DNA from 2 places in the Bacillus sp. FAU20 genome. Region 2 is predicted to be linked to the other one. Evidence: riboswitches for the same ligand, from Rfam matches in the RefSeq annotation. Region 2 holds a riboswitch; the other holds the start of a gene.

Region 1 (4,439 bases), on a different contig from region 2:
ATAGCGAGAACTAATGTGAGTTAATATTAGTCGCTTCGCATTTGCCTGAAGTGCAATGCTCGCAGCTTGCTTAGATGTAGAATGAAAATAATCATACGCTTGTTGCTCATCTTCTGCTGCGAAAGTCGCTTCATGGACAAGTACATCTGCATCTTGCGCAAGCTCCCTACTCGCTTCGCAATATCGCGTATCACCTAAGATAGTAATAATTCTTCCTTTTTGAGGTGGGCCGATAAACTCATTTCCATTTAATATCGTGCCATCCTCTAATTCAACTACTTCACCATCTTTTAAACGTTTAAAGATTGGACCTGGTTTCACACCCATCTCAAGCAACTTATCAACTAAAAGAGCACCTTGTATATCTTTCTCTACAATACGATATCCAAAGCATTCTATACCGTGTGACAATCTTTTCGTTTCTACATAAAATTCATTATCTTCAAATACGGTACCTTCTTCTGTTATCTCCACAACTTCAAGTGGATATTTCACATGTGTCGTACTTACCGATAATGCCACTTCAATAAATTGTTTAATTCCTTTCGGTCCATACACCGTTAAAGGCGTAGTTCCTCCTTGAAATGAACGGCTACCTAATAAACCAGGCAACCCAAAAATATGATCGCCATGTAAATGCGTAATAAATATTTTTTCAATGCGGCGCGGACGTACAGATGTATGTAATATTTGATGTTGCGTGGCCTCACCACAATCAAATAACCAAGTTTGTCCTCGTTCTTCTAACAATTGTAAAGCAATTGCTGAAACGTTCCTTCCTTTTGAAGGAACACCTGCACCAGTTCCTAAAAATACAAATTCCACTTTCTTTCCTCCAGCTCTAAATATACTCTATCTCTCATCTTACGGAATGTTATTTCAAATGGCAAATTGAATTTACATAACGAAACATCTAGACAACTATATAACACGAACGTTACACTTAAAAAATTTAGCTATCGTTCGTTTTTTGTGTTAAAATAATTATACTACATTTTAAGGGAGCGTTTTATTATGAAAGAAGTATTTCGTTTACAAACTGATTTTTCATCTTCATTTGATCGCTGGGTAAGTTCTTTCGTGTCTGATCACCCAGCACAATTAGAATGGACAACTTTAAAGGAATTAATCCATGAATATACAACATCACATACAAATGATACGTTACCAGCATATATTTCTTCAGCTTTAACATATTACGCCCAACGCGTTTCAACTACAAACAGTTCAGAGATTGTTATTTTTGAAAACCCTACAATCTCGTAATCTATAATAAAAAAAGCACTAGTTACAGTGCTTTTTTTATTTATACTTATTTAACAAATAATCATATTCCGTCCAAAAGTCGGTATACATACTTCGCTCAAACTCATTTGAAATTATCTTTTCACTTGATTTATTAAATAATTCTTTTGCTTGTAGTGCAAAAGAAACAATTTGTTTTCTATATTCATTTTCATTCAATTCTATATGAAGTCCTTCATAGTATATAGCCTTTTGATTAGTAGAAATAACTTTGACAAAGTCCTTTAAAATCACGTTTTCACCTATATGGTTTATAGTCCAATGAATTGAAATTGGGCATCCTAACATTAACATAGTGCCACATCCGTGCAAAATAAGCCCCTCTTCATTTTCAATATCACAAATATATTCTTTATCTAAAGTTCGTAACAAAGCTAAAGCTGATTCACTTATTCCCCATTCCTCATCCATACCTGTCCGCGTAATAATCGTTCCAGCCACATTTAAATATATTTCTCCGTGTGAACATAAATCTTCCTGCTCATTAAACAACCATTTTTGATTCTCAATATTTATAATAAAATTTTGTGGTCCCATTACAAATTCCCCTTTTATAAAAATATTTATTTTTCATATTATTTATAATCAATATCATACATTTCATCCCACATATCTATTATAAATCCGTTTAATATTTTAAAAACACAGATAAAAAAATATTGACACTACAATTTTACAGTGCTAACATTCAACATGTAATTGAATATGGTCTCTGTTAGGTGAGGCTCCTGTATAGAGAAACGCTGCTGCCCAAAAATGTCGAGAGACGCCAATGGGTCAACAGGAAAGGTCGGAATGAAGGCCTTTTTTAATGTAGCTGGTTTCAGTACCTATGCTATACAGTGCTAAAACTCAACGAGGGAGAGGTGCATGTATTTTGTCATACACAAAAACTGTTTTTATTTATGTCTACTAACAGTCTTTGTTGTGGACTCTTTTAACTGCGAATTCAGACCTTTACTCGTTTTGAGTAAAGGTCTTTTTACGTCTATATGCACCTTACTATGAAACAAACATAGCATATTCAGAAACTACTAAATTGTACGGAGGTGAGGAACAGTTGGCAATTGATGATTCGGCCCAGATACCCATACGTTTTACATTCATATTTCATCATGTAGGTAGGAAAGAAACTGTTCCTCACCATTTCAAATAGTTAGGTAACAGATTGTTTCCTCCTTCATGACAGAGGAGGAACTACCGATGTTTAATTTACAAAGACAAGAAACAAAGCATGCTTATGAGCAAGATAGCATGAAAACAAATAACGAATTATTAGTGGAGGTTGCAACACAAGATGTAAGCTCTGCGTTAAAACTTTTAGAAACAACACAAGATGGATTATCTAAACAAGAAGCGTCTCGTAGACTTTCTTTATATGGTCCGAACGAAATAGCTCATAATAAAATGGCACCGTGGTACATTCAATTTCTGTCGGCATTTAAAAATCCATTTATTTTCGTTTTATTAGCTCTTGGAGCACTCTCCTTTTTCACGGATGATATGCAAGGAACAATTGTCGTATCTGCAATGGTACTACTTAGTGCAACAATTCGGTTTTCCCAAGAATTTCGTTCTCAAAAAGCTGCCGTTAATTTAAAAGCTATGGTTCGAACAACTGCAAGCGTATTTAGAATAAATGGATTTGTACATGAAACAAAAAATGTAACGAATTTAAATCGAAATTACACAACAGAAATTCCAATTGAGGAACTTGTACCTGGCGATATCATTTCCCTTTCAGCCGGTGATATCGTTCCAGCTGATGTGCGTATTGTATCCGCTAAAGATTTATTTGTTAATCAATCTTCTTTAACAGGGGAAGCACTTCCTGTAGAAAAATACGAACACTGCTACCATACAGAAAATAAGCATATCTTACCGAAAAACATGAAAAAAAATTACAATCCACTCGATATGGAAAACCTTTGCTTCATGGGAACAAATATTGTAAGTGGTAGCGCAAAAGCTGTTGTCATCTCAACAAGTACCGATACGTATTTCGGCTCTTTAGCAAATAAGGTAATTGGAAAGCGTGTAGAAACAAGCTTTGATAAAGGTGTAAACAAAGTAAGCTGGCTCTTAATTACATTCATGCTTATTATGGCACCTATTGTCCTTCTCATTAATGGATTCACAAAAGGAGATTGGCAAGAAGCTTTCTTCTTCGCTATTGCCGTCGCTGTTGGCCTTACACCTGAAATGTTACCAATGATTGTAACTGCTAATTTAGCTAAAGGTGCCGTTAACATGTCTAAACAAAAAGTAATTGTAAAACAGCTAAATTCTATTCAAAACTTAGGTGCTATGAACATTCTTTGTACAGATAAAACCGGAACTTTAACAGAAGATAAAGTGGTCCTTGTTCGTCACTTAGATCCCAAGGGAAATGAATGCAATCGCGTCTTGCAATTTGCCTATTTAAATAGTTTCTATCAAACTGGATTGAAAAATTTAATAGATAAAGCTGTTATTAAGCATACAGAGGAAAACAATACATTTAATCCATCAGCTTTTCAAAAGCTAGATGAAATTCCATTCGATTTCGCCCGCCGGCGTATGTCAGTTATCGTAAAGGATATTTCAGGTGAACATACAATGGTTTGTAAAGGTGCCGTAGAAGAAATTTTATCAATTTGTAACTACACTGAAGTGGATGAAAAAATCGTTCCACTCACCGAGGAAATACGTTCAAATGTCAAAAAACTAAGTGAGACACTAAATAGTGAAGGTATGCGGGTTATTGCTGTGGCTTATAAAAAAGATAGAAAAATAAATGATACAGAGTACGCAGTAAAAGACGAAACTGATATGATTCTCGCTGGATATATCGGCTTTTTAGATCCACCGAAACCATCTGCAGCAGCTGCAATTCAAGCATTACAAAAACATGGTGTACAAGTGAAAATTTTAACTGGCGATAACGAAATTGTTACAAGAAAGGTTTGTAAAGAAGTTGGATTAGATATCGGCGAACCAATCCTCGGTTACGAGATTGATTCTTTACCAGATAAAGCATTAGCAAAACTTGCTGAAGAAACGACTGTATTTGCGAAGCTTAATCCAATGCAAAAATCTCGTATTATACACGCATTACAAGAAAATGGACACACTGTAGGTTACATGGGAGACGG
Region 2 (4,439 bases):
TAAATTTGAGTGTATTGTAACATTTTTTGTAATATTATGAATAGCGAATCCTAAAAATTGGTATATACCAATTTCAACCTCGAAAAATGAGTAATATTGATAGAAAAACACTATAAAAATATCTTGCATATTTACAAAATTAAAGAGCTGAATAGCGTTTTTTCAATATAAAATAAAAAAGATAGCCTACATAGGCTATCTTTTTTATTTTATTTAATTACTGGCACCACTATATGCTACATGTCGTTTCTCAATTCTCTCTTCAATTTCTTTCATATTTTCTTTATTATTTAATAGTGATTGTTTATTTTCAATTAATAATTGTTTAAAAGATTTTCTCACTTTTTTTCTCATTTTCATTGTCCTCCTTGGGGGATGGTTTATATAAAAGATAAAGAATTATCTGTGTGTTCTTATAATAATTGATTGTTGTGAATTCTATTTGAACTTCATATGAAAATTCTATTTATTTTCTGACAACTTTGTGAACACGCAAAAAGAGACTATCTAAAACTATATTGAAATTAATTTACTTCATTATATTTTGTCGAAACATTTATATATTTAAAATTGAGTTCGACATAATTTTATTTACTATAATACTGTTTACAAAAACAAAAAGAAGGTGTTACCAAGTCAAAGTTCGACTTATGCAACATCCCTCTTTCCAAGCTATTTATAGCATATTTATTAATATTTCAGGTCTTCCCCAATTCATTTCTTCACAAACAAATCTAATTTTTTCTGCATCCATTGTGTGTAATCCTTCTTCTAGTGAACATGAAATTGGAACTTCACAGTGAATTTGGGCTAATTGTAACGAAATATTTAAGTTCTCTAAATCACTTTCAATCTTCGTACGCTGCGCTTTTGTTAATGATTCTACATTTTCTAGTACAGCGGATACTGTTCCGTGCTCTTGAATAAGCTTATACGCTGTTTTTTCACCGATACCTTTTACACCTGGATAATTATCACTTGTATCTCCCATGAAAGCTTTTGCATGGACGATTTGCCACGGCTCTACACCTTTTTCTTCCATGATTTTCTCCGGTGTGTAATATTCGTAATTTCCAATTCCTTTACGCAGAAGCATAACTGTAACGTTCTTATCAACAAGTTGAAGTAAATCTGTATCACCTGTTAAAATATAAACTTCAGCTTCATTGCAGTATTGTTTTGCAAGCGTACCGATACAATCATCCGCTTCGTAGCCTTTCATACCGATAACTGGAATGGATAATTTCGCAGTCATTTCTTGCACTAAATCGAATTGAGGAATTAATTCTTCTGGTGGCGCTGCACGATTTGCTTTATAATTCGAGAACGATTCTGTTCTAAATGTCGTACTTCCCATATCCCAGCATGTAACGATATGTGTTGGTTCGATCGCTTGCGTAGCTGTTAATAAGTGTTTCATATAACCATGAATTCCGTTGGTAGGGGTTCCATCTTGTCGTTTCATAAATTGTCCGTAGACACTTGTTGCGTAAAAAGCACGAAATAATAGTGCCATACCATCAACTAATAATACTTTTTTCATAATTCCTCTCCTATTAAAAAAATAATAACCTTACGTTATCACGTAAGGTTATATAAATAGATTACCATTCTACGTTTTTGCTCAACTTTGTCTATTATACATTGTTTTTGTATATTTAGCATCATTAACACATTAAGACGTTCTACTACAACAAGTATGCAATATGCCTGAATACGTATTTTTCCCAGTAGAAACAACGACAGCTTTTGCATTTCCACTAACGATATACGAACCTTTAAAACATACATTTTCAAGCTCAAGTGGATTATAATCTTTCATCCGTTTTAATGGAATAAATCGTTTACGTTCAAGGTGATAGCAGCTCTCAAACTTCTCTATATTCGCTTCGTTTCCCGTTAACACAGACTCATTCACTAATAAGTCATCTGCATAAATAATACGTACATCAGCTGGCACAGCATCTCCAGCCGAAAGAAAAATCATATCTCCAGGTACAAGTTCTCGCACTGGTATCTCCATCATTTTCAGTTCACTATTTAGCCCTGTACTACTAGAACATTCTACTCTAGATACAGTAATCGTTTCACGTTGTAATTCATCACACACACGTTGTTTTGAAAAACCTGGAATCATGCCACCAAGCTTCATCATGACTTCTGTAAGAAGTGCTCTTTTGGAAGTTAGTTCATTTCGGCCATATACTTGAATACGTTTTTGTGCCTCTTTCATTGATAGTCCGTCTCTTGTTGTTTTAAAATATGCAAATACAGATTTGACATCTCTTGTTGCAATTTCAATTAATAAATCTTTATTTTTTTGGAGCATTGTTTGTTCTTTTATTGATTTTTTACTTAGTTTATATGACGTGTTACCCACAGTTTTGTTTGCATATAACATATTATCGTCTCCTCCTTTACAACATAGGAAGAAACGCTTTGTTTCTCAATTTATCCACTTTACTGTGAAAGTGTCTCGCGCTTTATAAACGCTACATCGTGATAAATATAGAGGGAGGAACAAATCGTTTCCTGCCTACATCATATATTTTTGATTTGAAGTATATGGGTAACGGAACCGAGTCAGAATTTGACATGCTCCTCACCTCCTCGTTTAATTTTATAGTTTATACTATGAAATTACTCATAGCTTGGTAACAAAAAAGACCCCTACCCTTAAGAGAGTAGCGGCCATTACATACACAAATAAACGATTTCTAATATGATTAGAAATCTACGGACCTCTCCCTCACCGAGTTTTAGCACTGTATAGCATAGGTACATTACCAGCTACGTTAAGAAAAACCTTAATTCGATCATTCCTGTTGACCCATTGGCGTCTCTCGACATTTTTGGGCAGTAGCATTTCTCTATACAGGAGCCTCACCTAACAGAGACTTATTTTCATTACATTGAAAATGTTACTCTTATTTAAAATAGATGTCAACCGTAGCCTACAATTTTTTCAAAAGGTATGGCAAACTAACATATATAAAGTGAAACTTTAATCAGTGGGGGGGTGTTTATCCCCACTGTTTATTAGCCCTCACCAAGCGGGCTGTCCTGTAAATAGCGGGATAAAATAAAAAACTTTACGTTTAAACGTAAAGTTTTTAATAAGTTATACAACCAGCAATTACAATCCCAATTGAAAGCGATAAAAACATAAGAAAAAGACCGACTGCTTGATTATCTTCTTCGAGACTTTTGTTTATATTAAAGCGTGGTGTAAGCCACTCAGCTAAATAAAAGACAATAATTTGAGCCAAAATCCCAATTGCCCCCCACGAAATCATATCAAGAAGTGAAATTGAATTAGCTGCTGTCGAATATAAAACAATAGCTAACCCAAGTAATCGTCCTCCAAGCACATAGCTTACCGCCTTATTCCCTTGAGCCATTAACTTAAATTCCTTAACTTTCGTTGTCACTTCCATCAAGAACAGACCAATACATAAAAGTCCGAGTGTTACTGCTAAATATAATAAAAAATTAATCATTTTTCCTCCTCCTTTTTATACCTACCGGTAAATAGTACGATTCATTTCCTGTAATCTTTTCTCCCGCGCGAATACCGATACTACTCGCTTTTCCAGCAATTAAAAAAGAACCAAACACATACGACAGTTTCTCCATCCCTTTTTCTGTTTCCAAGAATACGACTGGAAGTTCTGTATACTTTTGAAATATTGGCAGTGACGTTTTATATGTTTGATGTGCATTTTGAAGCATAATATTTTCATCCTTATCGCGAATCGTAATTGTATCTCCTTCTCTACCAAATGAAGGTTTTTGAACGAAAGAACCTTTTCCTAAAAATAAATCTGGTTCTAAATATGTAGGTAACATATATTCTTTAATCCACTGTTGTTCCTCGTTTGTATAAAAGGCCTCTTCTTCTGCTAACCCCCAAATAAGACACTGAATTGATTTTGGCTGAAGTAAAAATGCTGACAAAGGATTTATTATAAAAAGCTTTCCGGCTTTTACAAGTTGCAGCAGTTCCACCCCTACCAAATCTCCTGTTTCAGAATCTTGATCCTCAATTAAATCTTCTATCGGATATGTTTGGCGATATAAAACGTCAATCTTCGCCCCATCTTTATCGATTAGAGCATCTTTTGTAATTCTAAGTTCTGACATTGGCACTACTTTATTTTCAACATGGCATAACTGACTCAAATACATAGTCGTATTCCAATCCTCAATATGTTCATGATGTGCTGTAAAAACAACATTTGGATTGTCTAATCCCTTTGTCGCTTCCATTACAGCTTTCGTAACACCAGAAGATAGTAATCGTTCTTGATCCGAGTTTGGATCATCATAACCTAGATTTTCACATACTTTCCCATTCATTTGAAAACATTCCACAATAAAAGTTGGTGTATCACTATTAAACTCAAGCATTTTGATTTGGTTATCCTCTGTTACAGCAA

Evidence for each region. Region 2 has a riboswitch for magnesium ahead of AC0OM3_RS16685 (P-type ATPase actuator domain-containing protein). Riboswitches for the same ligand answer to the same signal wherever they lie in the genome.
Region 1: another riboswitch for magnesium. It lies ahead of mgtA (magnesium-translocating P-type ATPase); the one in region 2 lies ahead of AC0OM3_RS16685 (P-type ATPase actuator domain-containing protein).

Annotation. Positions count from the first base shown of each region.
Region 1 covers NZ_JBVYHY010000003.1:502,463-506,901, reverse strand. The annotation lists gene rnz (ribonuclease Z) at 1-825, opposite strand, end outside; gene AC0OM3_RS02955 (DUF3932 family protein) at 1,015-1,266, shown strand; gene AC0OM3_RS02950 (hypothetical protein) at 1,303-1,842, opposite strand; M-box (ykoK) riboswitch at 2,010-2,177, shown strand; gene mgtA (magnesium-translocating P-type ATPase) at 2,509-4,439, shown strand, end outside.
Region 2 covers NZ_JBVYHY010000021.1:574,073-578,511, forward strand. The annotation lists gene AC0OM3_RS16675 (FbpB family small basic protein) at 214-354, opposite strand; gene AC0OM3_RS16680 (5'-3' exonuclease) at 677-1,543, opposite strand; gene AC0OM3_RS16685 (P-type ATPase actuator domain-containing protein) at 1,676-2,401, opposite strand; M-box (ykoK) riboswitch at 2,737-2,902, opposite strand; gene AC0OM3_RS16690 (DUF350 domain-containing protein) at 3,114-3,500, opposite strand; gene AC0OM3_RS16695 (glutathionylspermidine synthase family protein) at 3,493-4,439, opposite strand, start outside.